One region of the Azospira sp. MPR-LB4 genome, then DNA from elsewhere that is predicted to be linked to it. Evidence: riboswitches for the same ligand, from Rfam matches in the RefSeq annotation. Region 1 holds a riboswitch; the other holds the start of a gene.
The links. A riboswitch is a leader RNA that binds a small molecule or an ion and turns the genes downstream of it on or off. The one in region 1 is predicted to bind cobalamin.
Positions count from the first base shown of each region.

Region 2: linked by a shared signal. The riboswitch ahead of bluB (5,6-dimethylbenzimidazole synthase) and the one ahead of AC3QLZ_RS09520 (TonB-dependent receptor family protein) in region 1 are both predicted to bind cobalamin.

Region 1 covers NZ_CM179521.1:2,021,284-2,036,276, reverse strand. The annotation lists gene AC3QLZ_RS09545 (hypothetical protein) at 1-121, opposite strand, end outside; gene AC3QLZ_RS09540 (cobyrinic acid a,c-diamide synthase CobB) at 129-1,436, opposite strand; gene cobO (cob(I)yrinic acid a,c-diamide adenosyltransferase) at 1,553-2,155, opposite strand; gene AC3QLZ_RS09530 (ABC transporter ATP-binding protein) at 2,214-2,984, opposite strand; gene AC3QLZ_RS09525 (FecCD family ABC transporter permease) at 2,981-3,961, opposite strand; gene AC3QLZ_RS09520 (TonB-dependent receptor family protein) at 3,985-5,949, opposite strand; cobalamin riboswitch at 6,082-6,292, opposite strand; gene AC3QLZ_RS09515 (coiled-coil domain-containing protein) at 6,435-6,638, shown strand; gene AC3QLZ_RS09510 (cell division protein ZapA) at 6,635-6,964, shown strand; RNA gene ssrS (6S RNA) at 7,002-7,181, shown strand; gene AC3QLZ_RS09500 (EVE domain-containing protein) at 7,268-7,723, shown strand; gene AC3QLZ_RS09495 (sulfite exporter TauE/SafE family protein) at 7,713-8,516, shown strand; gene AC3QLZ_RS09490 (DUF485 domain-containing protein) at 8,761-9,081, shown strand; gene AC3QLZ_RS09485 (cation acetate symporter) at 9,081-10,754, shown strand; gene AC3QLZ_RS09480 (enoyl-CoA hydratase/isomerase family protein) at 10,849-11,625, opposite strand; gene AC3QLZ_RS09475 (GntR family transcriptional regulator) at 11,701-12,357, opposite strand; gene scpA (methylmalonyl-CoA mutase) at 12,688-14,853, shown strand; gene meaB (methylmalonyl Co-A mutase-associated GTPase MeaB) at 14,863-14,993, shown strand, end outside.
Region 2 covers NZ_CM179521.1:1,510,660-1,525,652, forward strand. The annotation lists gene AC3QLZ_RS06910 (glutaredoxin family protein) at 1-489, opposite strand, end outside; gene AC3QLZ_RS06915 (M3 family metallopeptidase) at 524-2,605, opposite strand; gene AC3QLZ_RS06920 (DUF2189 domain-containing protein) at 2,717-3,487, opposite strand; gene AC3QLZ_RS06925 (phosphoribosylaminoimidazolesuccinocarboxamide synthase) at 3,653-4,591, opposite strand; gene AC3QLZ_RS06930 (DUF3422 family protein) at 4,635-5,945, opposite strand; gene fba (class II fructose-bisphosphate aldolase) at 6,015-7,079, opposite strand; gene bluB (5,6-dimethylbenzimidazole synthase) at 7,278-8,048, opposite strand; cobalamin riboswitch at 8,094-8,289, opposite strand; gene pyk (pyruvate kinase) at 8,357-9,802, opposite strand; gene AC3QLZ_RS06950 (hypothetical protein) at 9,894-10,598, opposite strand; gene AC3QLZ_RS06955 (sugar transferase) at 10,610-11,170, opposite strand; gene AC3QLZ_RS06960 (glycosyltransferase family 4 protein) at 11,167-12,354, opposite strand; gene AC3QLZ_RS06965 (glycosyltransferase family 2 protein) at 12,341-13,270, opposite strand; gene AC3QLZ_RS06970 (glycosyltransferase family 4 protein) at 13,267-14,457, opposite strand; gene AC3QLZ_RS06975 (alpha-1,2-fucosyltransferase) at 14,465-14,993, opposite strand, start outside.

The DNA.
Region 1 (14,993 bases):
GGTTGAGGGGAATGCCGCCGGCATCGATGGCGGAGATCAGCCGCCGTGCCCGTTCCTCCGGGCTGGTCGGCGGGGTCGGCCGGCGCCGGCCCAGGAGGTGTCGCAGCAGACGGACCAGCATGACGCTCTCAGGCCCCCAGTAGCCGGGCCACCGCCTCCGGGTTGGCGGGGAAGTAGAAATGCACGTAGGAGGCGGTGAGGCGGCCGACCCGGTAGATGGGCTCCCCCGGCGTGTTGCCGGTGAGCTTGAGCGCCCGTACCAGGGGTTCCAGGGGCGTGCTGCTGGTGGAGTAGTGGAAGCTGTGGCCGGGCAGGCGGCCTTCCGGCAGTTCGGCGGCCATCAGGCCCAGGGCGGCCAGCTTCTTCTGCATGCGGCTTTCGCCGGGCAGCAGACCGAAGCCGGCCGTGCTTTCCCCCGTCACCGAGACCAGGGTTTCGAACAGGCTCATCATGCCGCCGCATTCGGCCAGCAGGGGCTTGCCGGCGGCCGCGTGGGCCTGCAGGGCGGCAGCCATGGCCCGGTTGGCGGCGATGGCGGCGCCGTGCAGTTCCGGATAGCCGCCGGGCAGCCACAGGGCGTCGCAGGGGGGCAGGGTGGCGTCGGCCAGGGGCGAGAAATGGACGAGGCGGGCGCCCAGGTTCTCCAGGCATTCCAGGTTGGCCGGGTAGGCGAAGCAGAAGGCGGCGTCCCGGGCCACCGCCACGGTCTTGCCCGCCAGCAGGGGGGGCAGAGCGGGCGGCGGGGCCGGGGCGAAGTGCACCGGCGGCGGCAACTGGGCCGCGGCGGTGGCGGCGAGGGCGTCGGCCATGGCGTCCAGGCGCTGCTTCAGGTCCTCGATCTCGGCGGCGGGGAGCAGGCCCAGGTGGCGCTCTGGCATGGCGGCGTCGTTGTCTCGGGGCAGGTGGCCGTACCAGGCGATGTCGGCTTCATCCAGGGTGTCGCGGCACAGTTGGGCGTGGTAGGCGCTGCCGACCCGGTTGGCCAGCACCGCGCCGATGGGGGCGCCACCGCCCTGTTCCTCCCGGTAGTGCTTGAGGCCGAAGGCGACGGCGCCGAAGCTGCCGGCCATGGCGGAGGCGTCCAGCACCAGCAGGATGGGCAGGCCCAGCAGGCGGGCCAGGGCGGCGGCGGAGGGTTCGCCGTCGTTGAGGCCCATCACTCCTTCCACCAGGATCAGGTCGTTCTCCGCCGCGGCGCGGGCCAGGCGCCAGCGGGCGTCGGCCTCGCCGCCCATGCGGAAGTCGATGTTGTCGCAGGGCTGGCCGCTGGCCACCTGGTGGATCTGGGGATCGAGGAAGTCCGGGCCGCACTTGAAGACCTTGACCCGGCGCCCCTGGCGCGCGTGGAGCCGGGCCAGGGCAGCGACCACGGTGGTCTTGCCCTGGCCGGAAGCGGGGGCGGCGACGAGGAGGGCGGGGCAGGCGAGGGAAGTCATGGGCGGCGGCTCGGTGGAGATTTTGGGGGGATGGCCTGGGAGGCAGGCGGGACGGGCATCGGCGGCATGCCGTCGCCAGGATGCCCGTGTCTATTGCCGGTCAGGCCGGCGGCCCTTCAGAACTCGATCCCGGGCATGGCGGCGATGCCGGCCTGGAAGGCGTGCTTGACCATGCCCATTTCGCTGACGGTGTCGGCGGCGGCCACCAGGGCCTCCGGCGCGGCGCGGCCGGTGACGATGACGTGCTGGTGTGGCGGGCGGGCGGCGAAGGCGGCCAGCACCGCATCCAGCTCCAGCCAGCCATACTTGAAGGCATAGGTCAGCTCGTCCAGGATCACCAGGTCGATGGCCGGGTCGGCGAGGTAGACACAGGCCTGTTCCCAGGCGGCCCGGGCTGCGCGCAGGTCCTTCTCCCGGTCCTGGGTTTCCCAGGTGAAGCCTTCGCCCATGACGTGCCATTTGACGTTGGGCTGCTGCCGGAAAAAGCCTTCCTCGCCGGTGTCGGAGCGGCTCTTCACCAGCTGGATGACGGCGGCGCTGTGGCCGTGGCCCAGGGCCCGGGCGAGGACGCCGAAGGCGGCGGAACTCTTGCCCTTGCCGTTGCCGGTATGCACCAGCAGGACGCCGCGCTCCTGGCTGGCCTGGGCGATCTTGGCGTCGACCACTTCCTTCTTGCGGGCCATGCGGCTGTTGTGGCGTTGGTTGCGCTCGTCGCTCATGGGGAACTCCGGGAATCGGGGAAAAGGGAAAAGGGGCGGCTGGAGGAAAAGGCTGGCGTTAGCAGGGGATGAACCAGCGGCTGCCTCCGTCCTCCACCTCCCGCAGGGGATGGCCGTAGAGGTGGCTGAGGTGGGCGGCGGTGAGGATCTCGGCCACCGGCCCGCTCTCCCAGGTGCCGTCGCCCTGCAGCAGCAGGGCCCGGTCGCAGTAGCGGGCGGCCAGGCCCGGGTCGTGCAGCACCATCACCACGCCGGCGCCCCGCTCCCGGGCCAGGCCGGCGAACAGTTCCAGGGCGGTGATCTGGTGGGAAAGGTCCAGGTGGGCCAGGGGCTCGTCCAGCAGGTAGAGGTCCGGCGCCTGGGTCAGCAGGGTGGCGATGGCCAGGCGCTGACGCTCGCCGCCGGAGAGGGAAGGCGTCTCCCGCTGTTCCATGCCGGCCAGCCCCACCCGGGCCAGGGCGGCCCGGGCCAGTTCCGCATCGGCGCCTGATTCCCAGTCCCAGCGGCCCAGGTGGGGATGGCGCCCGGCCAGGGCCGTCTCCAGCACGCTGGAAGCGAAGGCGTCGGCCTGGGTCTGGGCCATCCAGCCCCGTTGCCGGGCGGCTGCCCGGGGCCCCAGTTCGCCATAGCTGCGCCCCTGCAGACGCACCTCGCCGCCCTGGGCCGGACGCAGACCGGCCAGGGTGGATAGCAGGGTGGACTTGCCGGCCCCGTTGCGCCCCAGGATGGCCAGCCGTTCCCCCGGCTGCAGCTGCAGCTCCAGGTCGCGGCAGACCTCCCGGTCGCCGATGCGCACGGTGAGGTAGCTGGCTTGCAGCAAGGCAGTCATCGCGGCGCCCGGGTGAGGAGGAAGAGGAACACGGGTACGCCGATGAGGGCGGTCAGCACCCCCACCGGCAGCTGCTGGGGCGCCGCCACGGTGCGGGCCAGGGTGTCGGCCAGGGCCAGCAGGGCGCCGCCGGCCAGGGCCGAGGCGGGCAGCAGCAGGCGCTGGTCGTTGCCCACCGCCAGGCGCACCAGATGGGGCACCACCAGGCCGACGAAGCCGATGGAGCCGGCAGTGGTGACGGCGGTGGCGGTGGCCAGGGAAGCCACCACATAGACCAGCCGGCGCAGGCGCACCACGGCTACGCCGAGGGCCTGGGCCGTGGCTAGGCCCCGGGCCAGCAGGTTGAGTTCCCGGGCAAAGGGCAGGGCCAGCAGCAGGGCCGCCGCCAGGGCCAGCAGGGGCGGCCGGGCGTCGGTGGCCTGGGAGAGGTCGCCCATCAGCCAGTAGAGCATGCCGTGCAGCTTGTGCTCCGGTGCCAGGGACAGCATCAGAGCCACCAGGGCGCCGCAGCCGGCGGCGACGATGACCCCGGTGAGGAGCAGGCGGGTCTGGGTCCACGAGCCGTCGCCGTGGGCCAGGCCGAAGACCAGAAAAGTGGCGGCCAGGGCGCCGCTGAAGGCGAGGCCGTTGATGCCGAAGGCGGATAGCCCGAGCAGGATGGCCACCAGGGCGCCGACCCCGGCGCCGCCGGAGATGCCCAGCACATAGGGATCGGCCAGGGGATTGCGCAGCAGCACCTGCATCAGGCAGCCGGCCACCGCCAGCAGCCCGCCGCAGGCAAAGGCGGCCAGGGCCCGGGGCAGGCGCAGGTTATGCACCACCGCGTAGCCCGGCGCCTCGGCATCACCGAGCAGCCCCTGCAGGACGGCGCCGGGGGGAATGCTGATGCTGCCCACCGCCAGGGCCACGACCAGGCTCACCCCGGCCAGCAGCACCAGCAGGGCAATGACGATCAGGGCACGACGGCGGGAGGGCATGGTTGGTCAGGCAGAACAGTCGGTCAGAAATCGTAACGCCCGGAGACGAACAGGGCGCGCCCGTCGGTCGGGTAATAGTAGTGACCGGCCGTGCTGGAATAGCCGGCAAACGCAGCATGCTTGTGGTCCAGGGCGTTGGCGATCTGGGCCTTCAGGGTCCAGGGCTTGAAGTTCCAGGAAGCCTGCAGGTCCAGGGTGGCGTAGCCGGCCAGGTCGCCGTGGCTGTTGTTGAAATCGCTGCCGTAGGCCCGCTTGCCGACCATGCGGGTGAGGACCCCGTACTGGCCGATGCTGCCGCCGTCCCAGGTGAGCAGGATGCTGCCCTGGTGTGTCGGGGCCAGGGGCACCCGCTTGCCGGCATAGGTGCCGCTGCGGAAGGTGGCATCCAGATAGGTGTAGCTGATCTTGGCGCTGACGCTGGAACTCAGCTTCCAGTCCGCCTCGGTTTCCAGGCCCTGGCGGCGGGTGGGGTCCAGGTTGACGTTGGCACCGGCACTGGCGTCGTAACCGATTTCGTCGCTCAGGGTGGTGCGGAAGAGGGCGGCTCGGGCCGACCAGGAGCCTTGGGCAACGCGGGCGCCGATTTCGTTGGTGCGGCCGTGCTGGGGCTTGAGGTCGCCGGCGAACACCGGACGGAAGGCCAGGTTGTCGTAGCCGAAGAGCTCGTCCAGGTTGGCGAAGCGGAAGGTGGTGCCGGTCTTGCCGAAGAACTGCCAGGCGCCGCTGCCGTAGGTCAGGCCCAGGTCGTAGGCGGAACGGGTGCGGCTGGCACTGCCGTCCATGCCGGGCTGAAACCAGGCCGGATAGGCATCCTGGTAGGCGCTCTGCTTCATGCGCTGCTGGCGGGCGCCCAGGGTCAGGCTGAGGGCGGAGGTGAGGTTGGTCAGGTTCTGCAGGTAGAAGGCGCTGCTTTTCTGGGTGGCGCGCTGGTTGGGGCCGTTCTGGTTGGTGGAGGTGACCTTGGCGTCGTAGTAATCCACCCCCACCGTGGTTTCGCTGCCCAGTGTTCCGAGACCGTGGTTGATGCGCAGGCGCGGGGTGAAGGAGAGGGTGTCGCGGATGCGCTCGCTCTTCCAGTTGGAAGAGACGAGGTCGGTGTTGAGGGTCTGGTGTTCGAAGCTGACTTCCGTCTCCAGGTCCACCTTGTCGGAGAGGGCATAGGCCACACCAGGGCGGACACGATAGCCGTCACGGCGTTGGGTGTCGTAGGGCTTGCGGCTGTTACGCGGATCGTTTTCGTAGGTCGCCTGCAGCAGATTGCCGGGGAGTCCGGAGGATTCCTTGTATACGGCGAAATCTGAGAAGACCTCGCCCCGCTCCAGCTTCAAACCTACGCGGCCGCTGGCAGCCTGCTGGTCCTGCTGGCTGTTCTGGCGGTAGCCGTCGAGGCTGGCACTGCGCACGAACAGATTGCCGTAGAGGTGCTCATTGCCACCGGCGAAGCTGCCGTCCAGGCCTCGGTAGCCGAAGGAGCCAGCGGTGGCGGTAATGGAGGCCCGGGGCTTGCCGGACTTGTCGGTGATGATGTTGATGACGCCGCCGGTGGCTCCGTCGCCGTAGAGTACCGTGCCGGAGCCGCGTACCACCTCGATGCGCTCAATGCCGGTGAGGGGAATGGAGGACCAGATGATGGTTCCCATGTCGGTGGGGCTGATGCGCTGGCCGTCCAGCAGTACCAGGGTGTTGCTGGTGGCGGTGGAGCCGAAGCCGCGCATGTCCACCGTCGCGTCCAGGCCCAGAGGGCCGTAGATCGGCATGGCGTTGATGCCGGCCCGGGTCGCCAGCAGGTCGGTCAGATTGGTGGCTGGCGTCTTCTCGATGTCTTCCCGGGAAATGACGCTGATGTTGGCTGCCGTACGGCAATCGGCCTCGGAGAAACGGGTGGCGGTGACGATGACGGACTGGAGCGAGGCTTCCTCCGCCAGGGCCGCGGTCGCAGGCAGGGCAAAGGCAGCGGTCAGGGCGGTGGATAACAGGGAACGGCGCATGGGAGTGACTCCTGCATGGCAACGATGCGCATCCCGCAGCACCGTCGCCGATGGTAATTGGACGCGGGCAGGGAACCTTCGGATCAGGAGTGCTTTTTGGACAGACCAGTCTTGCCGCTTCCCCGCGACGCTTCCGCGAATTCCGTTCAGGCCGGTATCCGGGCTCGGAAGTCTTGATCCATCGCCTTCCCGGGGGTGACCCAGTGGCATCGTGATGGACCCGCACTTCCTTACCGTTGCGGGGGCAGCACAGGCATTGCGCCGCTGCTGGCGGCGCGCACCTGTTTCCCGTTTAACCGCGGAGGAGGACTCCTCCCGCGGCACCTGACGCGGAGCGTTGTCCCTAGTGGAACAACGGGGGCGGATGGTACTCCATACCTGCCTGTATGGCGAGGCCGGCGCCTGGGCGCTTTGGCATAAAACACATTCAAAATATGGTCTTAGTCCTTGACCTTGCGTGTTTTTGGCCTCTATAGTTCGCGCCTATGACTAAGCAATTAGATGCCCTCGAGGGCAAGGTGGCGCAGGTGGTCAACCTCTGCCACAGCCTGCGGGCCGAGAACCAGGAACTGCGCGCCCGACTGGCCAGCGCGGAAGACGAGCGCCTGCGTCTGGTCGAGCGCATGGAGACGGCCCGTGTCCGCCTCGAGGCGCTGGCCGAGCAGTTGCCGGAGGAGTGCAAGGCATGAGCGGCAATTTCATCGACGTGGCCATCCTCGGCCGCGAATACCGGGTGGCCTGTCCGCCCGGCGAACAGGAAGCGCTGCTGGCTGCTGTCGCCTATGTGGACCGCAAGATGCAGGACATCGCAGCCAAGAGTAAGACTGCCGCCGCCGAGCGCGTGGCGGTCATGGCGGCCCTGAATATCGCCCACGAACTGCTTTCCGCCGGGAAGGCGGAGAGCCCCGCAGAAAATCCTGAAACCCCCGTTGACGGCCCTGACTTTCAGCGTAGAATCGGAGCCATGGAAACACAGTTGGACGCGGCCCTCCAAGGCCAGGAACCCTTGTTCTGAAGCCTTCTTGGCCGCACCAGCAAAAGTTTCCGCCGATTGTCCCCTGCGGTGTTCGTCAAGGCCATATATTCCTTGAACCAATGCTAATTGGCATCGGCCGCGAACCACTCATCCGCTGTTGTGAGCGCCCTTCGTCGGGTGCACCTGATGCGGACGGCAAGCGACCACTCTGAACTCAGGTTCAGGATGCCGGCCTAACGGCACAGGCGGGGGCCTAATACAGCAGCGCGGTGCGAGCAATCCACCGCGCTGTTTCCTTTTGTGGCCCCTCTTTTCCCCTGTTCGCCCATGGCTTACTGGCTGATGAAATCCGAGCCGGACGAAGTGTCCATCGACGACCTGGCCCGTCTCGGCCGGGTGCCCTGGTTCGGCGTGCGCAACTATCAGGCCCGCAATTTCATGCGCGATGCCATGAAGCTGGGCGACGGCGTGCTCTTCTACCATTCCGGCTGTGCCGTGCCGGGCATTGCCGGCCTGGGCCAGGTGGCGTCCGCTGCCTACGCCGATGCCACCCAGTTCGATCCGGCCAGTCCCTATTTCGATGCCAAATCCTCGCCCGGGCAGCCCCGCTGGCTCAACGTGGATGTGGCCTTCGTCGCCCGCGGGCGCTTCGTGGCCCTGACCGAGTTGCGGTGCCATCCGGCCCTGGCGGCCATGGGAGTGCTGCAAAAGGGGAGCCGCCTGTCCATCACCCCGGTGACGGCGGAAGAGTGGCAATTCATTACCCGCAAGTTGATGGAGCTGAACGATGTTTTTTGATTTCTGGTGGCTGGCCTATGTGGGTCTGGGCCTCTTCGCCGGTTTCATGGCCGGCCTCCTGGGCATCGGCGGCGGCGCCGTGATGGTGCCCCTGCTGGCCATGATCTTCGCCGGCCAGCAGTTCCCGCCGGAGCAGATGCTGCACCTGGCCCTCGGCACCTCCATGGCCACCATCATCTTCACCGCCATTTCCAGTCTGCGCACCCACCACCAGCATGGCGCCGTGATGTGGGACACGCTGCGCTCCTTCACCCCGGGGGTGCTGGTGGGGACCGTGCTGGGCACCCAGCTCGCCGCCCGCATTTCCACCCAGGGCCTGGCCCTGTTCTTTGCCTGCTTCATTTCCTGCGTAGCGTTGCAGATGGCGTTGAACTTCAAGCCGAAACCCCACCGGGAACTGCCCGGCCCGGCCGGCCTGGGGCTGGCGGGCGGGGTCATCGGCGCCCTCTCTTCCCTGGTGGCCATCGGCGGCGGCTCCCTGACGGTGCCTTACCTGGCCTGGTGTAACGTGCCGGTGCGCAACGCCATCGGCACTTCGGCGGCCCTCGGCCTGCCCATCGCCTTCTTCGGTACCCTGGGCTACATCTGGAACGGCTGGGGCGAGGCCGGCCTGCCGGCCTGGAGCGTTGGTTACGTCTATCTGCCGGCCCTGCTGTGGGTGATGGCGGGCAGCGTGGTGGCGGCCCCGGTGGGGGCGCGTCTGGCCCATCGCCTGCCGGTGGCGACCCTGAAGCGGATTTTCGCCGGCGTGCTGGTGCTGCTGGCAGCCAAGATGTTGCATGGCGTCATGTAGATGGCGGCTTGCCGACCTTGATGCATATGGAAAGGGCCTGCGGGCCCTTTTTTGTTTTTGCGCCGCGACATACGGGCGGGTATGGAAATTTGCGTAACTGTTATATCATTGCGTAATCCATGTCCGTTCCCGGACGCAATACGGGTTTCCCACATTGGGGAAAACCCGCCGGGAGGGCTGGGTAGAGGGGGAGTCGGTCTTTTTCTGCCGACCTAAACAAATACTCAAACTGAGGAGAACACTCGTGAGCAGCGCTGCCTACGAACGGATTCGCAACAATCCGAAGTTCGACAAGCTGGTTGCCACCCGCAGCCGCTTCGCCTGGACCCTGTCTGCCGTGGTCCTGATCCTGTACTACGGCTTCATGGCCGTGGTCGCCTTCAATCCCACCCTGCTGGCCTCGCCCCTGGGCGAAGGCCGTATCGCCACCATCGGCTGGCCCATCGCCGCCCTGATGATGCTGCTGTTCTGGGTCATGACCGGCCTCTACGTGCATCGCGCCAACGGCAAGTTCGACGAAATCAACGCCGAACTGATCAAGGAAGCCACCAAGGAGGCCCAATAATGCGTAACCTGTCCCGCTTCCTGCCCCTGCTGGGCCTGCTGCTGGCCGCCGGTGCCGCCTATGCCGGTCCCGGTACCGTCGGCGAGGCTGAAAAGCAGCCCCTGAACGTGGCCGCCATCGCCATGTTCGTGGCCTTCGTGCTGTCCACCCTGGGCATCACCTACTGGGCCGCCAACCGCACCAAGTCCACCGCCGACTTCTACACTGCCGGCGGCGGCATCACCGGTTTCCAGAACGGCCTGGCCATTGCCGGCGACTACATGTCCGCCGCCACCCTGCTGGGTCTGACCTCCATGGTGTTCGCCAAGGGCTATGACGGTTTCGTCTACATCGTCGGCTTCTTCGTCGGCTGGCCCATCATCCTGTTCCTGATGGCCGAGCGCCTGCGTAACCTGGGCCGCTTCACCTTTGCCGACATCACCTCCTACCGTCTCGACCAGAGCAAGGTACGGACGGTGGCTGCCATCTCCTCCCTGACCGTGGTGCTGTTCTACCTGATCACCCAGATGGTCGGTGCCGGCCAGCTGATCAAGCTGCTCTTCGGTCTGGACTATGAGGTGGCTGTGGTAGTGGTGGGCGTGCTGATGATGGTCTATGTGACCTTCGGCGGCATGATCGCCACCACCTGGGTGCAGATCATCAAGGCCTGTCTGCTGCTTGGCGGCGGCACCCTGATGATGCTGCTGGCCATGTCCCACTTCGGCTTCGATTTCGAAACCCTGGTCACCAAGGCCACCGAAGTGCACAAGGACGGCACCAAGATCATGGGTCCGGGTTCCCTGCTGGCCGATCCGGTCAATGCCGTGTCCCTGTCCCTGGGCCTGATGTTCGGCACCGCCGGCCTGCCCCACATCCTGATGCGCTTCTTCACCGTGCCGGATGCCAAGCAGGCCCGCAAGTCCGTGTTCGTGGCCACCGGCTTCATCGGCTTCTTCTTCCTGGTGGTGGTGCTGTTGGGTATGTCCGCCATCGTTCTGGTCGGCACCAACCCCGAGTTCTTCGAAGGCGGCAACGTCGGCGGCAAGATGATCGGCGGCGGCAACATGGTGGCCATGCACCTGGCCAAGTTCGTCGGCGGCAATATCTTCCTCGGCTTCCTTTCCGCCGTGGCCTTCGCCACCATCCTAGCCGTGGTTTCCGGCCTGGCTCTGGCCGGCGCTTCCGCCATCTCCCACGACATCTACGCCAATGTGATCTGCAAGGGCAAGCCCAAGGGCGGTTCCGAGCTGAAGGTGTCCAAGATCGCCTCCATCTTCATCGGTCTGGCTGCCATCGGCCTGGGCATCATGTTCGAAAAGCAGAACCTGGCCTTCATGGTCGGCCTGGCTTTCGGCATCGCTGCTTCTGCCAACTTCCCGGTGCTGATCCTCTCCATGTACTGGAAGGGCCTGACCACCAAGGGCGCCATCGCCGGCACCATCTGCGGCCTGACTGCCGCCGTGGTCTTCGTGGTGCTGTCCAAGGCCGTGTGGGTGACCGTGCTGGGCAAGGCCCAGGCCATCTTCCCCTACGACCAGCCGGCCCTGTTCTCCATGCCCCTGGCTTTCCTCATCGCCTTCGTGGTCTCCAAGCTGGATACCAGCGCCCAGGCCAAGCGCGAGATCGAAGCCTTCGACGACCAGTACGTGCGTGCCCAGACCGGTCTGGGTGCCGCCGGCGCCAGCAACCACTAAGCGCCAGCTGCAGCGTCAGCGTCATAAAAAAGCCCCGGGAGTTTCCCGGGGCTTTTTCTTTTTGCCGTTGCCGGCGGCCAGCGCAGTTTGTTGATTAGCAGCCCTTGAAGGCGGGCTTGCGCTTGGCCAGGAAGGCGTCCAGGCCTTCCTTGTAGTCGGCGGTGTCGAGGAAGGCGAAGGAGGCGGCCTTTTCTTCCTGGGTCAGGGGCGCGCCGGAAGCCAGGCGGCGCATCCACTGCTTGTGCCAGCGGGCCACCAGGGGAGCGCCGGCAGCGATGCGGCGGGCGGTGGCGGTGACTTCGTCCTCCAGCTGGGCATCGGCCACCACCCGCGTCAGCAGGCCCTTGGCGTAGGCCTCGGCGGCAGAGAGGATGCGCCCTTCCAGCAGGATCTCGGACATCACGGCGGGACCGGCCAGGGCCAGCAGGCCGGACATCTCGCCCGGATACATGGAGAAACCCAGCCTGTTGATGGGGGCGCCGAACTTGGCTCCTTCGCCGGCGATGCGCAGGTCGCAGTTGCCGGCGATCTCCAGGCCGCCGCCGATGCAGGCACCCCGGATCAGGGCCACGGTGGGGTGGGGGCAGTCGCGCACCGCATCCAGGGCAGCGCCCACCTTGTCGTGGTAGTGCAGGGCCTGTTCCAGGTTGGTGCGCTTGACCAGGAATTCCTCGATGTCGCCGCCGGCGGCGAAGGCTTCGCCGGCACCGGCGAGGACGACGCAGCGCAGGCTGGAGTCGGCCGAGAGTTCGGCCATGGCGGCGGCCAGGTCGCACCACATGGCGTAGTTAACGGCGTTGAGCTTCTCCGGGTTGGAGAGGGTGACGGTGGCGATGTCGCCGTCACGGGAGACGAGAATGCGTCCGGACATGGCGGTTCTTTCAAGGCGGGAGTGGAAAAAAACAGGGGCTGCACAGGCAGCCCCGGGGTGTGCGGCGGGTGCGGTTCAGCGGCTGGTGGCCTTGGCCATGGCTTCGCTGCCGGCGATGAGGTGGCTCTTCATGACCTTCTCGGCCAGCTCCGGGTCCTTGGCGGTGATGGCGGCCAGCAGTTCCCGGTGTTCTTCCATGGACTTCTTCAGGCGGCCGTCCACGGACAGGGACTGGTAGCGGGTCAGCTTGAGGACCTTGCGCAAATCCTGGATCACCTGCAGCAGCCAGCGGTTGCCGGCGATTTCCCAGAGGGTCAGGTGGAAATTCTGGTTGGCCTCGAAGTAGGCCGGAATGTTGCCGGTGGCGGCCGCCTTTTCCAGGATGTCCTGGATCGCCTGCAGGCGGGCCACGTCGGCCGGGGTGGCCTTCTGGGTGGCCTCGAAGGCGCAACGGCCTTCCAGCATGGCGATGATGGGGAAGATTTCCTGGATGTCGCCCCCGGACAGCTCGGTGACGTAGCAGCCGCGGCGCGGCTTGAGGGTCACCAGGCCTTCGGAGGCCAGCACCTTCAGGGCCTCGCGCAGGGGGGTGCGGGAGATGCCGTAGTCTTCGGCCAGGGCCTGTTCGTCGATCCAGGTGCCGGGCGGCAGTTCATGGGAAAAGATGCGCTGACGCAGGCGCTCGGCCACTTCTTCGTAGAGGGCGGGCTGGGCGATACGGATGGCGTTCATGAACGATCGGTGGGACAGAAATTCAGCAGGATATAGAAAATCCGGACGCAGAGTCTGGTGTCTTTGCCCTATGCGTTACGTAATAAGCCAAGCATTACGCAAGCCGCAAGCAGGGCGCAATTATAGCCCAGTTGGCAAGTATTGCATTCATAATTATGGATACAGTATTATCCAGGGTTCGGGATGTCAAGCTGGCCGAGAAGCGGGTTCATGGCTGCCGGCGCTCCCTTAGCAAGCCCTTCCCCGCCGCCTGTTTGGGCGGCGTAGAATCGAAAATCTAGCCGTCGCAGCGCCTCTGGCATGCGGCGGGTGTACCGAGAAAGGTCTGACATGTCTGCCGACGCATCCAAGCCCCAATTGCCCAATTCCGACAACCTGGACGCCTGGGCCAAGGCCGCCGCCAAGTCCGCTCCCGGCGGCGACGTCAATGCGCTCAACTGGATCACGCCGGAAGGCCTGACCGTCAAGCCACTGTACACCAAGAAGGACGTGGAGGACCTGCCCTACGCCGACACCCTGCCCGGCTTCGCCCCATATCTGCGCGGCCCCCAGGCCACCATGTACGCCGTGCGGCCGTGGACCATCCGCCAGTACGCGGGCTTCTCCACCGCTGAAGAATCCAACGCCTTCTACCGCAAGGCTCTGGCAGCCGGCGGCCAGGGCGTTTCCGTGGCCTTCGACCTGGCCACCCACCGCGGCTACGACTCGGACAATCCCCGGGTCCTGGGCGACGTCGGCAAGGCCGGCGTGGCCATCGATTCCGTCGAGGACATGAAGATCCTCTTCGACGGCATCCCCCTCGACAAGATTTCCGTTTCCATGACCATGAACGGCGCCGTGCTGCCCATCCTGGCCGGCTACATCGTCGCCGCCGAAGAGCAGGGCGTCTCCCAGGAACAGTTGTCCGGCACCATCCAGAACGACATCCTGAAGGAGTTCATGGTCCGCAACACCTATATCTATCCGCCCAAGCCGTCGATGAAGATCATCTCCGACATCTTCGGCTACACCGCGCAGCACATGCCCAAGTTCAACTCGATTTCCATCTCGGGTTATCACATCCAGGAAGCCGGGGCCAACCAGGCCATCGAACTGGCCTTCACCCTGGCTGACGGCATGGAGTACGTGCGCACCGGCATCGCCTCCGGCCTCGATGTGGACGCCTTCGCCGGCCGTCTGTCCTTCTTCTGGGCGGTGGGCATGAACTTCTACCTGGAAATCGCCAAGATGCGCGCCGGCCGGATGCTGTGGCACCGCATCATGAGCCAGTTCAATCCCAAGAGCGCCAAGTCCCTCATGCTGCGGACCCACAGCCAGACCTCCGGCTGGTCCCTCACCGAGCAGGACCCGTACAACAACGTGGTGCGCACCACCATCGAGGCCATGGCGGCCGTCTTCGGCGGCACCCAGTCCCTGCACACCAACGCCCTGGACGAGGCCATCGCCCTGCCGACGGAATTCTCCGCCCGCATCGCCCGCAACACCCAGCTCATCATCCAGGAAGAAACCCACATCTGTAACGTGGTGGACCCCTGGGCCGGTTCCTACATGATGGAAAAGCTGACCCAGGACATGGCCGACAAGGCCTGGAGCATCATCCAGGAAATCGAAGCCATGGGCGGCATGACCAAGGCCGTGGAATCCGGCTGGGCCAAGATGCAGGTGGAAACCTGCGCCGCCGACAAGCAGGCGCGCATCGACTCCGGCAAGGACGTCATCGTCGGCGTGAACAAGTACAAGCTGGCCAAGGAAGACCAGATCGACATTCTGGACATCGACAACCACGCCGTGCGCGAAGCCCAGATCGCCCGCCTGAAGAAGATCCGCGCCAGCCGCGACAGCGCCGCCGTGCAGGCCGCCCTGGATGCCCTGACCCAGTGCGCCGAGAGCGGCGAGGGCAACCTGCTGGACCTGAGCGTCAAGGCCATCCGCCTGCGCGCCACCGTGGGCGAAGTGTCCGATGCCCTGGAAAAGGTCTTCGGCCGCTTCCGCGCCAACAACCAGACCATTTCCGGTGTTTATGGAGGCGTCGTGGAAGGACAGGAAAGCTGGGAATCCATCAAGGCCGACATCGCCAAGTTTGCCGAAGAAGAAGGCCGTCGCCCCCGCATCATGATCGCCAAGCTGGGCCAAGACGGCCACGACCGTGGCGCCAAGGTGGTGGCCACCGCCTTCGCCGACCTGGGCTTCGACATCGACATGGGCCCCCTCTTCCAGACCCCGGAAGAAGCCGCCCGCCAGGCCGTGGAAAACGACGTGCACGCCATCGGCGTTTCCTCCCTGGCCGCCGGTCACAAGACCCTGCTGCCGGCCCTGGTGAACTCCCTCAAGGAACAGGGCGCCGACGACATCATCGTCTTCGCCGGCGGCGTCATTCCCGCCCAGGATTACGATACCCTCTACGCCGCAGGCGCCAAGGCTATCTTCGGCCCCGGTACCCGAATCGAAGATTCCGCCAAGCGCGTTCTGGAAGAAATCCGCAAGTCCCGCGGCTAAGCCTTGACGATGCAGATGTCGGAAGCCTCCACGGTGGGGCAGCACTCCCTCGCCGGGGCCGACCAGGCCCTGGTGGACGGGGTCCTGGCGCGTCAGCGCCGGGCCCTGGCCAAGGCCATCACCCTGATCGAGTCCAGCCG
Region 2 (14,993 bases), 510 kb from region 1:
GGGCTTGAAACCGTAGGGGGCCGTCTTGGGGTAGCCGGCCAGGTCCAGCAGATTGTTCCAGGCGGCGCTGTCTACGCCCCGGGTGGTCTGCTTGCCGACCATGAGAATGGGCACGACCGGCTCGCTGCCGGCCACGCGCTTGAGTTCTTCGTAATCCTCCGGGGTGGCGATCATCTTCTCGCGGAAGGGAACGCCCCGGGCGTTGAGCAGGTCCCGCCCCAGGCGGCAGGTCTCGACGCAGTCGCTGCTGGTGTACAGCACCACCGGGAAATTCTCCACGGCGCGGCGGGTGGCGTAGGGCAGGCTGCCCTCTTCCCCTTCGGCGGCAGCGCCCAGCTGCTTCTTGCTCACCTGCTTGACCCCGGCGGGGGGCGGCTTGTCGGAAAAGACCGTCTGGCCGGTCTGGGGGTCGATCCAGCGGTAGGTGGTCTGGGCCTGGGCGGCACCCCAGGCCAGGCAGCCGACGAGCAGGGACAGCAGCAGTTTCATGGCAAAAATCTCCCGACAGCGGTGTTGGGCCGGATTACGCGGGGATCATACCATTGTGCCGCAACAGGGCATCCACGCTGGGTTCCCGGCCGCGGAAGGCCTTGAAGGAGTCGATCGCCGGGCGGGAACCGCCGACGGAGAGGATCTCGTCCAGGAAGCGCTTGCCAGTGGCCCCGTCGAAGGGATTGCCGGCCTCCTCGAAGGCGGCGTAGACATCGGCCGACAGCACCTCGGCCCACTTGTAGCTGAAGTAGCCCGCCGCGTAGCCGCCGGCGAAGATGTGGCCGAAGCTGTTGGGGAAGCGGTGCCAGGCAGGGGGAATCAGCACCGCCACTTCCCGGCGCACCTCGTTCAGCACGTCCAGCACGGTCTGCTCGCCCTTGGGGTCGAAGCCGTGGTGGATGCGCAGGTCGAAGAGGGAGAATTCCAGCTGGCGCACGGTCATGAGGCCGCTGTGGAAGTTCTTGGCCGCCAGCATCTTGTCGTAGAGGGCCCGGGGCAACGGCTCGCCGGAATCCACGTGGCCGGTCATGCCCTGCAGCACTTCCCACTCCCAGCAGTAGTTCTCCATGAACTGGGAGGGCAGTTCCACCGCATCCCACTCGACGCCGTGGATGCCGGAGACGCCCAGCTCCTCCACCCGGGTCAGCAGGTGGTGCAGGCCGTGGCCGGTCTCGTGGAAGAGGGTGATGACGTCGTCGTGGCTGAAGGTGGCGGGCTTGTTCCCCACCGGAGCGGGGAAGTTGCAGTTGAGGTAGGCCACCGGGGTCTGGATGCCGGCAGCGGTGGCGCGGCGGGTGATGGCTTCGTCCATCCAGGCGCCGCCCCGCTTGGTTTCCCGGGCGTAGAGGTCCAGGTAGAACTGGCCCACCAGCTCGCCGGCAGCGGTCTCGATGCGGAAGAAACGCACGTCCGGATGCCACACGGGGGCCGCGTCGGGCTTCAGCTTGACGTTGAAGAGGGACTCGATGACCTTGAACAGGCCGCCCAGCACCTTGGGTTCGGGGAAATACTGCTTCACCTCCTCGTCGGAGAAGGAGTAGCGGGCCTGCTTGAGCTTTTCCGAAGCCCAGCCGATGTCCCAGGGTTCCAGTTCGTCCATGCCCAGTTCGGCCTTGGCGAAGGCCTTCAGCTCGGCCAGGTCCTTCTCGGCGAAAGGCTTGGCCTTCACCGCCAGGTCGTTGAGGAAGGCCAGCACCTGTTCCGGACTGTCGGCCATCTTGGGCACCAGGGAAACCTGGGCGAAGGTGTCGAAGCCCAGCATCTTGGCCTCTTCGGCCCGCAGTTCCAGGATGCGGCGGATCAGGGGGGTGTTGTCCCACTCGGCCTTGCTGCTGCCGTCGGTGAACTCGGCGGCCCGGGTGGCGTAGGCCCGGTACATGGCCTGGCGCAGGCGGCGGCTCTCGGCGTACTGCATCACCGGCATGTAGGAGGGGGCGTGCAGGGTGAATTTCCAGCCGGCCTTGCCCTCCCCGCTCTTTCCGTCCCTCTCGGCGGCGGCCCGGGCGGCGGCCTGCACGTCTTCCGGCAGGCCCGCCAGTTCGGCCTCGTCGGTCACGAATTCGGCGAAGGCGTTGGTGGCGTCCAGCAGGTTTTCCGAGAACTTGGCGGAGAGGCTGGCCAGTTCTTCCTGGATGGCCTGGAAGCGGGGCTTCTGCGCTTCCGGCAGCTCGGCGCCGGAAAGGCGGAAGTCGCGGATCTCGTTGTGCAGGATTCTCTTGCGGGCCGGGGAAAGGCCGGCGAATTCGGGAGAGGCGGCCAGGGCCTTGTACTTCTCGAAAAGGGCCAGGTTCTGGCCCAGTTCGCTGAAGAAGCGGGTCACCTCCGGCAGCAGATCGTTGTAGGCCTCGCGCCATTCGGGCACGTCATTGACGCCGTGCAGGTGGCCGACGATGCCCCAGGCCCAGGAGAGGTGCTCGATGCCGTCGTTGAGGGGCGCCGCGAAATCGTCCCAGGTGGCCGGCACGGCGGCGGCGGTGAGGCGCGCCACCAGGGCCCGGCTGTCGGCCAGCAGCTGCTCGATGGCGGGCCGCACGTGGGCCGGCTCGATGCGGTCGAAGGGCGGCAGCACGGCACGGGGCTGGCCGACGGTGGCAAGAAGGGGATTGGCGCTCATGGGCTGTTCTCTGGAGATGTTATCGGTAGGGGCAACAAAAACGGGCGGCCTGGGCCGCCCGTGGGCTGGCGCTGAAACTGGACGTCTGTTCTTGCAGATGGGGTCTGGCGCCTATTCTACAAGGTCCGCGTAGGCATGCCAGGTGGCGTGGCCCAGCAGGGGCATGATCAGCACCAGACCGGCCATCAGGGTGACGAAGCCGAACAGGGTCAGGCTGACGATGAGGAAGGACCACAGCAGCATGGCCGGCAGATTGGTCGCCACCACGTTGATGCTGGTGGCCATGGCGTGGTGCACCTCCACCTCCCGGTCCAGCAGCAGGGGCGCCGTCACCACCGAGAGCAGGAAGGTCACCGCGGCCAGGGTGGCGCCGCTGAGGGTCCAGATGGCGGCCAGGTTGGGGTGGCGGCCGGAGAGGAAGATTTCCCGGGCCAGTTCCTCGAAGCCCCAGATCCACTCGCTGCCCAGCAGATAGGCCACCAGGGCCGTGGTCAGCTGGGCCCAGATGAAGTAGATGGCGGCCAGGAAGAGGCCGTAGAGGGCCAGGGGGCGCCAGCGGGCGGCCAGGGAATGGGCCACGGCGGCGGCGTCGAGCCGGTCGCCGCCGGCGATGCGGCGGCTGATCTCGTAGAAGCCCACGGCCAGCAGAGGCCCTACCAAGAGGAAGCCGGAGACGGCCGCCAGCAGCAGTTCGGGCCGGCCCTGGGCCAGGGCGAAGATGCACAGGCCGCCGATGGCGAACAGGGCACCCAGGGAGAGGCTCAGGGCGGGCCGCCGGGAGAGGTCCCGCAGGCCGCCGGCCAGCCAGTGGAAGGGACGGGACCAGGCCACGTGGCGCACCCGGGGCAGGTCGTGATGAACGGGGGAGTGCAGGATGTCCATGATGATCTCCTTCTCAGGGTTGGAGCGGGGACATGGGTTGGACCGCAACTGCCCGTCCGGGTTTCCGGCCGGCAAAAACAAAAGGGGCGGGAGAATCTCCCGCCCCTTTTGGGGAAGCCCAGGCCGACCGGCACAAGCGGTGCGGCCCGCGGCAGTCCGGCCCGATCAGGCCATGGTCTGGCCGGTAAGGCGCTCGTAGGCTTCGCGATACTTGGCGGCGGTCTTTTCGATGACCTCGGCCGGCAGCTGCGGACCGGGAGCCTTCTTGTCCCACCAGGTCAGGGTTTCCAGGTGGTCGCGGACGAACTGCTTGTCGAAGCTGGGGGGGCTGATGCCTTCGGCGTAGCCGTCGGCGGGCCAGAAGCGGGAGGAATCGGGGGTCAGGGCCTCGTCGATGAGGTGCAGGGTGCCGGCTTTGTCGATGCCGAACTCGAACTTGGTGTCGGCGATGATGATGCCCCGGGTGCGGGCATAGGCGGAAGCCTCGGAGTACAGGGCGATGGCGGCGTTCTTCGCTTCCTCGGCCAGCTGGGCGCCGGTCTTGCCGGTGCCCGCCAGGTCGGCGGCCAGGTGCTCGGCGCAGCGCACCTTGGATTCCTCGTAGGAGATGTTGATGTCGTGGTCGCCCACGTCGGCCTTGGTGGCCGGGGTGAAGATGGGCTCGGGCAGCTTGGCCGCCATCTGCAGGCCGGCGGGCAGCTGGATGCCGCAGACGGCGCCGGTGGCCTGGTAGTCCTTCCAGCCGGAACCGATCAGGTAGCCGCGCACCACGGCCTCGATGGGCAGGGGCTTCAAGCGCTTCACCACCAGGGCGCGGCCTTCCACCTGGGACCGCTCTTCGGGCTTGACCACGGATTCGGGGGCGATGCCGGAGAGCTGGCTGGGCAGGATGTGGCCCAGCTTCTCGAACCAGAAATTGGCCACCTGGGTCAGCACCTTGCCCTTGTCGGGGATGGGGTCCGGCAGGATCACGTCGAAGGCGGAGAGCCGGTCGGTGGTGACGATCAGCAGGTGGTCGGCATCGACGGAATAGATGTCGCGCACCTTGCCCCGGGCGACGAGGGGCAGGCTGGTGATGGTGGATTCAAAAAGGGGAGCGGTCACGGCAGGGTCCCGAAAAAGAGGGGAAAAAACGGATTATAAAGGATCAGTGGCCTTCGCCCTGCTCCAGCTCCTCGGCAGCCAGGGCGCGGCGCATGCGGCGGATGCTGACGGCGACGACGGCGGCGATGAGGGGGATGGAGACGGCGGAGGCGATTTCCGGCGACAGGTGGGGCAGCACGGTCTTGGACAGGCCCTTGGCCAGGTAGCTGACCAGCTGGGAGGCGTAGTAGGTGATGGCCACCACGGACAGGCCTTCCACCGTTTCCTGCAGGCGCAGCTGCAGCTTGGCGCGGCGGTTCATCTGCCCCAGCAGCTGCTGGTTCTGGCGCTCCAGTTCGATATCGACCCGGGTGCGCAGCAGGGCGCTCTTGCGCGCGATGCGGGTGGACAGGTCGGTCTGGCGCCGGGCCACGGAAAGACAGGTGTTGATGGCCGGGGCCAGGCGCCGGTCCATGAATTCGGAAATGGGGGGGAAGCCGTTGAGGCGGTGTTCCCGCAGTTCCCGCACCCGCTGCTGCACCAGGGCGTAGTAGGCCTCGGCGGCGCCGAAGCGGAAGGCGGTGCGGGTCACCGAGCGTTCGATCTCCGCCGCCAGCCGGGTCAGGCGGGCCAGGAGCAGGCGCTCGTCCTCGGGGCCGCGGGCCTCGCCCATGCGGTCCATGAGGTCGGCCACCTCGCCCTCGGCCCGGGCCAGCAGGCGGCTCACCTCCTTGGCCACCGGGAAGGCCAGCAGGGCCATCATGCGGTAGGTCTCGATCTCCAGCAGGCGCTGCACCGTGCGCCCGGCCTGGCGGTGGCGCAGGCGCTCGTCCAGCACCAGGAAACGGCTCCAGCCGTCGTGCAGCTGGAAATCGGAGGCGACCCAGGCGGCACCGTCAGCCACCGTGGTGGCGACCCAGGAGTCGCCGGAGCGGTGCAGGTCGGCCAGCAGCTCTTCCGGGTCCAGGTCGGCGGCGGAGCGGAATTCCACATGGGTGGCCACCATCACCGAGCCGGGCAGGCCCGCCAGCCAGTCCGCCGGCAGGGCGGAGATGGCGGTGGTGTCGGGGGCGTCGCCGGGTTCCCGGGCGAGGAAGAAGGTGTAGCCGGAAAATTCGTTGTGCCGCTCCCACTTGAGGCGCAGGCGGCCCGCGTCCATGACCCAGTGGTCGCCCTGGATGACGGGGCAGAGATTGGCCCCCAGGGCGGCGCAGAGGCGCTGCAGATGGGCTTCTTCGGCCGCTGCCTCGGTGCCTTCGTGCAGCACCGCCAGGTAGCTGATCCACTCCGGCCCTTCCAGGGCCATGGGCGGGCGGGCATGGACCTCGTCATTGAGGCGCTGGCGCAGCGGGTGTTCGGCGAGGGGCAGGGTCATGGCGGATAAAAATAAAAGGGCGCCGGAGAAGTATCCGGCGCCTGGCAGCGGTTGGGAAGGCGGACCGCCTTACTTGACGATCTGGTTCAGCTCGCCCTTCTTGTAGCGCTCGGCCATCTTCTCCAGGGAGATGGGCTTGATCTGGCCGGCCCGGCCTTCGCAGCCGAAGGCCTGGTAGCGGGCGACGCAGATTTTCTTGGCGGCTTCCCGGGCGGGCTTGAGGAAGTCGCGGGGATCGAACTTGGAGGGGTTCTCGAACAGGTAGCGACGCACGGCGCCGGTCATGGCCAGGCGGATGTCGGTGTCGATGTTCACCTTGCGCACGCCGTGCTTGATGCCGTTCACGATCTCTTCCACGGGCACGCCGTAGGTTTCCTTCATGTCGCCGCCGAATTCCCGGATCTCGGCCAGCAGATCCTGGGGCACGGAGGAGGAGCCGTGCATCACCAGGTGGGTGTTGGGGATGCGGGCGTGGATTTCCTTGATGCGGTCGATGGCCAGGATGTCGCCGGTGGGCTTCTTGGTGAACTTGTAGGCGCCGTGGCTGGTGCCGATGGCGATGGCCAGGGCGTCGCAGTTGGTGCGGGCGACGAAGTCGGCGGCCTGGTCCGGATCGGTGAGCAGGTCTTCCCGGGTCATGTGGCCTTCGGCGCCGTGGCCGTCTTCCTTGTCGGCCTTCATGGTTTCCAGGGAACCGAGCACGCCCAGTTCGGCCTCGACGGAGACGCCGATGGCGTGGGAGAACTTCACCACTTCCTGGGTCACGGCCACGTTGTAGTCGTAGGAGGCGACGCTCTTGCCGTCTTCCTGCAGGGAGCCGTCCATCATCACGGAGGAGAAGCCGGACTTGATGGCGGCCATACAGACGGCGGGGGACTGGCCGTGGTCCTGGTGCATCACCACGGGAATGTGGGGATAGGCTTCCAGGGCGGCGAGGATCTGGTGGCGCAGGAAGGCTTCGCCGGCGTATTTGCGGGCACCGGCGGAGGCCTGCATGATCACCGGGGCGTTCAGTTCATTGGCGGCCTCCATGATGGCCCAGACCTGTTCCATGTTGTTCACGTTGAAGGCGGGCAGACCGTAGCCGTTCTCGGCGGCGTGGTCCAGGAGCTGGCGCATGGATACGATGGGCATGGTGTTCCTCCAATGGGCAATGCGGTTTGTTCTGGCGTGATCGGCGCCCGCTGTCGTGGCGCTCGGGAAAGACCGTGATTTTATCGTGGCTTTGCCCCCCGGGCGAGTACTGCGACCACCGGGCAGCAAAAGAAAGACAAAGGCCGCGACCAGGGCGCCGGAGACGCCCAAACCACGGCCCTCTTCAGGCAGGCATGCCTAGAAGCGGCGTTTTTCCTGGGCCCTGGCCTGGTGCTCGCTGAGGACCTGGCGCAGCTCCTCCTCCACCGGCTTTTCCCACTGGCCGTCGTACACCAGGTCGGCCAGGGGCAGGCGCTGGCGCCAGCCGGCGCTTTCCAGCTCCGGCTTTTCCTTGAAGTGGCTGACGTAGCCCAGACACAGGTAGGCCACCGGGATGATGCGCGGCGGCAGGCCCAGGATGTCGCGCAGGGCCTGCTGGTGGAAGATGGAGACCCAGCCCACCCCCAGGCCTTCGCTGCGGGCCGCCAGCCACAGGTTCTGCACGGCGCAGACGCTGGAATAGAGGTCCATGGCCTTGATGTGGGTGCGGCCGATGACCACCGGGCCGGCCCGGTCCCGGTCGCAGGTGATGAGCAGGTTGATGGGCGCTTCCCGGATGCCCTCCAGCTTCAGTTCCTTGTAGATGGCCTGGCGCTCGCCCTCGAATTTCTCCGCCGCCTCCTGGTTGGCCTGCTGGAAGGCGGCGTGGATGCGGGCCTTGGTCTCCGCCTCCCGCACCAGGAGGAAACTCCAGGGCTGCATGTAGCCGACGGAAGGGGCGAAATGGGCGGCGGTGAGGACCCGGGCCAGCACCTCCTGGGGCACCGGGTCGGGCAGGAACTGGCCGCGCACGTCGCGGCGGGAGAAGATGGCGTGGTAGATGGCGTCCCGGGCGGCGTCGGAGAACTCGTGTTCGTTCTGGTAGCCGGCGAGGGAGATGACTTTGTTGACGGTGGGGTCGGTCTTCATGGAGTCCCCTTCAGAAGATCGGTGGCGGCGCGCCTGGCCGTGCGTGCCGGAAAGGGTCTCCTGGCCGGTCTTCTGACTCGGGATCACTCTGCGCCGGCGCCTTCCCGATCCGCGGATCAGTGGCATCTGCCGGCCCAGTCCCCCTCACAGCGTTGGGCACGTCGCGGAATGGGCGGCCCCAAGGCCTGCCGCACCGCGTTCCCGATTCTCCCTTGCGGGCACCCGGAGACGATTCGCCCCGGCGGACCGGGGCGACGGGAATTTTAACAGAGCCGGCGGATTCAGGCCCGAGGCCCGCGAGGGCCCTATCAGGCCCGCAGGGGCGGCATCTGGTGCTCGCCGACGCGGACGATCTTCAGGGTGTTGGTGCCCCCCGGGGTGCCGATGGGCTCGCCGATGGTCAGCACGATAAGGTCGCCCTTGGCCACGGCGCCGTTCTGCATCAGCAGCTGCTCGGCTTCGTAGAGCAGCACGTCCCGGTCCGAATGCTGCTGGCTCATGAGCAGGGGCGTCACTTCCCGGTAGAGGGACATCTTGGTCTGGGCCTCCGCATCCGGCGTCAGGGCATAGACCGGCACGCCGCAGTTGAGGCGGCTCATCCACAGGGCGGTGGAACCGGATTGCGACAGGGCGGCGATGGCCTTCACCTTGAGGTGGTGGGCGGTCCAGATGGCGGCCATGGCCACGGACTGGTCGATGCGGGTGAACACCCGGTCGAGGAATTCCCGGTCCAGGGTCACCTCGGCGGAACGCTCGGCCTCGATGCAGACCCGGGCCATGGATTCCACGGTTTCCACCGGATAGCGGCCGCTGGCGGTCTCGGCGGAAAGCATCACCGCGTCGGTGCCGTCCAGCACCGCATTGGCCACGTCGGACACTTCGGCCCGGGTCGGCACCGGCGACTGGATCATGGATTCCATCATCTGGGTGGCGGTGATGGCCAGCTTGTTCTTCTCCCGGGCGTGGCGAATCATCTTCTTCTGCAGGGCCGGCACGGCGGCATCGCCCACTTCCACGGCCAGGTCGCCCCGGGCCACCATGACGCCGTCGGAGGCGTCAAGGATTTCATCCAGGGCCGCCACGGCCTCGGTGCGCTCGATCTTGGCGATGGTCAGGGCGCGGCTGCCGGCGGCCCGCATCAGCTGGCGCGCCATGTACATGTCGGCGGCGCTCTTGGGGAAGGAGACGGCGATGTAATCGACGCCGATCTGGGCCGCCGTCTTGATGTCGTCCATGTCCTTGGCAGTCAGGGCCGGGGCGGAAAGGCCGCCGCCCTGGCGGTTGATGCCCTTGTTGTTGGACAGCTCGCCGGCGTGGCGCACCACGGTGTGGATTTCGGCACCGATCACCCGCTCCACGTCGAGCACGATGCGGCCGTCGTCCAGCAGCAGCACGGCGCCGGGCTCCACGTCCCGGGGCAGGTCCTTGTAGTCCAGGCCGACCCGCTCCTGGTTGCCCAGGGCACAGTTGGCGTCGAGGATGAACTTGTCGCCCTTCTCCAGCTGGATCTTGCCGTTCTCGAATTTGCCGACGCGGATCTTCGGCCCCTGCAGGTCACCCAGGATGCCCACCGGCCGCCCCACCTTGGCGGAAATCTCGCGCACGGTGCGGGCCCGGGCCATGTGGTCCTCGGCGGTGCCGTGGGAGAAGTTCATGCGCACCACGTCCACGCCGGCGCGGATCAGGCGCTCCAGGGTGACGGGATCGGTGGAAGCGGGGCCGAGGGTGGCGACGATCTTGGTATGGCGGGCCATGGCGGGTTCCTGTTGTTGGTCTGTCCGGCCATTCTAGCGCAGCCTCCCCGCCGTCGCTGGCCCCCAGGCCATTTCCCGGCGCCGGGGCGCTTCAATAGTAGGCCTCGATGGCCGCCAGCGATTGGGCGTAGGTGTGGCGGATCTGGGCCGGCTCGTAGCGGTGCTCCCGGCCCACCGGGCAGGCCAGCCGGGCCAGGCAGGTATGGCGGCAGGGCGAGGCGGGCTGCCGGCGCCAGGCGACGCAGGCGGCCAGGTCGAAACGGCCGCCAGCCAGGGCGCCGGCCGGACAGGCCTCGATGCAGACCCGGGGCGCGCAGCTGGCACAGGGCGAGGCTTCCTGCAGGGGCGGCGTCGGCGGGAAGTCGCTGTCCGCCAGCAGGGCCGCCCGGTAGGCATACCAGGAGCCCCACTGCTGCCGCACCCCGACCATGAAGGGCGAGGGATGGTGCCAGCCCGCCAGCCGCCCCAGCTGCTGCAGCCCCACCGGCGCATCGCCGGGATAGAGCAGGTGGAAGTCCCGGCCGGGACAGACGGCGGCAAACCAGCGGCCCACGCTGGCAATGGTGAAATCGTCGATGGGATGGTCCGAATCCAGCCCGGCGGCCTGCACCGCCTGCCACAGGCGGCGGCCGCCGTGGCCCAGCAGGATCAGCTGGCGCCGGCCGTGGCCCGGGGCGGCCCGCTCCAGGACGGCGGCAACCTCCACCGGCAGGGCCGCCACGTCAAAGACGGCCTGCAGGTTGAGGCCGGCCTCATGCAGCAGACTGGCGTCGAACGGCTGGCGCGGGGAGACCATCGCCCGCCGCCTCAGTGGGAAACGCCGTCCCGCTGCACCACCTTGAGGAAGGTCAGCCAGATGATGCGGCAATCGAAGGCGAGGGAGCGCCGGCGCAGGTATTCCGCATCCAGGGCCACCTTCTGGGGAATGGGCAGCTCGTCCCGCCCGTTCACCTGGGCCCAGCCGGTAAGGCCGGGCACCAGCTCATGCACGCCGGCCTCGGTGCGCAGGGCGATCAGGTCGTCCTGGTTGTACAGGGCCGGCCGGGGACCGACGAAACTCATGTCGCCCTTGAGGATGCTCCACAGCTGGGGCAGCTCGTCCAGGCTGGACTTGCGCAGGAAGGAGCCCACCGGCGTCAGGTAGGCCTTGGGGTCCGTCAGCAGATGGGTGGCCACCGCCGGCGTGCCCACCCGCATGCTGCGGAACTTGGGCATCTTGAAGATGCGGTTGTGCCGCCCCACCCGGTCGCTCCAGTAAAGCACCGGCCCGGGGGAGGTGAAACGCACCAGCAGGGACACCAGCAGCAGGGGCAGCAACAGCACGGCCAGGGCCAGCAGGCCGAGCAGGAGGTCGAACAGGCGCTTCACGGATGCATTCCTTTATCCAGCTGGGTTTGATAGTAGTCGAGCCAGGCCGCCGTCACCGTGCGGCTGCTGAAATCGCCCTCCGCCCGTGCCCGGGCCTGCCGGCCCAGGGTCTGGCGCCGCTCGTCGTCGGTGGCCAGCCGCACCATGGCGGCGGCCAGGGCCTCCACCTGCCCGACGGCCACCAGTTCGCCGCTGACCCCATCCGCCACCGCGTCGATGACGCCGTCGATGCGATAGGCCAGCGCCGGAATGCCGCAGGCGGCCCCCTCGATGATGACGGAGCCGAAGCCTTCCCGGTAGCTGGGCAGGACCAGCACATCGGCCGCCGCCATGAAGCGCTCGGGCGTCGGCGTGGCGCCAAGCCAGCGGATGGGGGCCGGGCAATCGGCAGCGGCCTGCTGCAAGGCTGGCAGCAGGCCCTCCTCGTTGGGCCCGACCACCCACAGTTCCATGCCGGGCGCCGACCGGGCGGCCTGGGCGAAAGCCCTGACCAGGTCGAACACGCCCTTGTCCCGGGCCAGACGGCCGACGAAGAGAAAGACGCAGGCAGCCGGCTGGCAACCGACCTCCTGGCGCAAGGCGATGCGGAATGCCCCGTCCGGATGGAAACGCTGCAGGTCCACACCGGCGATGGAGCCGGCGCCGAGCATGCCGATGCCGTCGCCACTGACCACTCCCTCATCGCGCAACAGCCGGCATTGAGAGGCGCTGTCGGCGAAGACCCGGGAAGCCAGCAGAACGATCAGGCGGTCCATGGCCTTAAGCAGACGGCGCCCCAGTCCCTGCCGGGTGGCCCAGACCTGTCCGGTGAAGGTGTGCCAGCGATGCGGCACCCGTGCCAGGAAACCGGCCAGCATGGCCAGCAGCCCGGCCTTGGGCGTGATGCTGTGGATGACGGCGGGCCGCACCTGGCGCACTACGGCCAGCAACTGCAACAGGGTACGCAAGTCGTCCCAGGGTGCGATCTTGCGCACGAAGGGAATGTGCCGGACCTCCACCTGTCGGGCCAGGGCCGGCAGCAGTTCATAGGCCTGGAGATTGACGCACAGGGTGATGCGGTAATGCCGGGCCAGAGTCTCCAGATGAGTGGCCAGGAAGGCATTGACGGCAAAGGGAGTGGTGGCCACGAACATGATGGCGGGCTTGGCCGCCCGGCCATCGCCAGCCGGATCAGGCAGGTTCATCGCCCTCCCCTCCAGGTGCGGCCTTGCCGCCCCCTTGTTTGAGCGCCTGGATCAGACGCTCCCATTCACGGCGCTCGCCCTCCGGTGCCGCAGCCCCCCAGTGGACCTCGGCCCCGGGCCGCAGGCAATGGCCGAGTTCGCGCCAGGAGTCCCTTGCGACGCGGGCTGCCGCCGTGACACAGCACAGCAGGGCACTGCCCCATTGCCCCTGCCGGGAGAAGTACCCGAGCTGGGCCCGCAGCAGGGCCACCCGGGTCTTCCACAGCTTGAGCCAGGGAGTGTGGCTGCGCACCCGATAGGCCAGCAGACGTTCCGGCAGCGTGTGGTAACGGCTCTGCCGGTGGGCCCGCAGCAGCAGTTCGTTGTCTTCGCAGCAATAGGGACCCGGGTCCTGGTAAGGATGACGGCGGAACCACTCGATACGCCCCATCCAGGTCGGGTGGGGCATGGGGAAGCCCTGCCAGGGACGACGGCAGATGCTGTCGTGGTCGGTGGCCGCCGGCAGGGTGCCGTTCAGGCGCTCCGACTCGTCCATGGTGATGCACTCGGCCGCCAGCAGGTCCACTTCGGGATGGGCCTCGAGAAAAGCCACCTGGCGGGCAAAGCGCTGCGGATGGCAGAGGTCGTCGTGATCCATGCGGGCGAAGTAGCGCCCCCGGGCCAGAGTGACCGCCTGGTTGAGGCGGCCGGAGAGACCCCGGTTATGGCCGTCCCGCACGACGATGATGCGGGGGTCGGCAAGAAAGGGCAGACGGTCGATGGCGCCATCCTTCGAACCGTCGTCGAGGATCAGCAGTTCCCAGTCGGTGAAGGACTGATTGACGACGGAGCGTACGGAGGCTTCCAGCACGGCACCGCCATTGAAGACGGAAAGGGCCACCGTCACCAGCGGCGGCTGAACCTGGGGATTTGTCATAGCTTTTCCGGAGCGGGGGCCGGCCCCTCGCTCCCCATCATGTCGTTTTCCCCGGCCAGCACCGCCAGCAGCTGCCTGGCGACGGGCTCGGGGTGGTAGATATCCCGGGCGGCCTGGCGCCCGGCACGGCTCAGGGCCTGCCACTGGGCCTCGTCCTGCTCCAGGGCGTCGATCCGGGCGGCCATTTCGCGCCAGTCGGTGACCGCCATGCCGCCAGGCATGCCGGCAATGCAGCCGGTGCTGCGGGCGACGAAGGGCGTGCCAAGGGCGCTGGCGTCGAGCAGCACCAGGGGCTGGCATTCGGTATGGGAACCGGAGAGCAGCAGCCGGGCCCGGCCATATTCCGCCACCAGGGCATCACCGGACACCCCTTCGTGAAAGACCACGCAGCCGGGGTCGAGTCCCAACTCCCGGACCAGGCTGTGCAACGTCTCGCTGTAGGCCGAGTGCTGCTGACCGAAGAGATGGAGGGGAATCCGGTTGCGGGCCCCGGATGCGGCGTAGGCCCGCAGGACGAAATCAAAGCCCTTCTGCCATTGGTAGGAGCCCACCGCCAGCAGGCGGTCCCGCTGTTCCAGAGCGGTCGGTTCCACCGCCAGGGCTTTCACCGCCGCGGGAGAGAGGCTGTTGGGCACGACCCGCAGCGGCACACCGCAACGCCGGGCCAGCCCCAGGTCGTCGAAGCGGGAATCCGTACCGCCGCCGGCCAGGAACAGGACGCCATCCAGCCGCCGCATAAAGCGCGACAGACGCCACCAGTAGGGCCGCCAGGCCAGATAGCGGAGCAAAGAGCGCAGGGGCTGGTGTGCAAAGAAGACGTTGGTGGAAATGCAATGGCTATAGACGAACTTGCGCCCGGCGATCCGGTCGAGGTGGCGCAGGGCCAGATCGGTCGCCCAGTTCTGCCAGGCGTTGAGCAGCACCACATCCCAACCGGGCTGCTGCAGGAAATCCACATAGCTCCCCATATCGCCGCGGATCGGCTGCAGCCAGGAGGAAGCACCGGTGACGGCAAAGGTCTCGATGCGGACGCCCCATTCGTCCCGACGGCTGCCACGGACATCGCCGCCGGTTGCCACCACCACCTCATGGCCGGCCCTGGCCAGGGCGGCCGCCTGCTGGGCCGTGGCATTACCCAGGCCGCTGTTGAAGGGTGGATAGGTGGGGCTGGTCAGGAGAATGCGCATGGGACGGTCACCGACGTTCCCAGCTTGGCGGCAGCAGGTCCCGGGCATCCTTGTCGGAAGTCAGGAACCAGCGGGATGGGGCAATGACCCGCTTTCCCGCAGCCTGGCCCAGCCAGGCGCCCCACCAGCTGAGGGAACTGTTGGCAATGACGAAATGCTGGCAGGCAGCCATCAGGGCCAGGTCGAAATGGGCCTCGGCAGGACCATTCACATCCACCACGGTCATCGGACAGGGGAAGGCCAGGGAGCCTCTCACCCACTCGGGATCGTCGGAGAAGACAAAGCAGTGGGGACGGGCCAGGGATGCGCTCAACTCCGCCACACCCTGCTGGTAGTAATCCACCGGGCAGACGCCATGCACCTTGGCCGCCACGGGATTGCTCAGGTAGTCGCCGCGACGAACGTGCACACAGATGGCATCGCTATTGCCGATGGCCGCCAGGATCGGCTGGCAGGAGGCGGGCAAGGGCTGGCGCAGGGAAAAGTCCTGCAACAGCGGCTCCCGCAGTTCCCGGAAGTAGCGCTCGCTCTGCCAG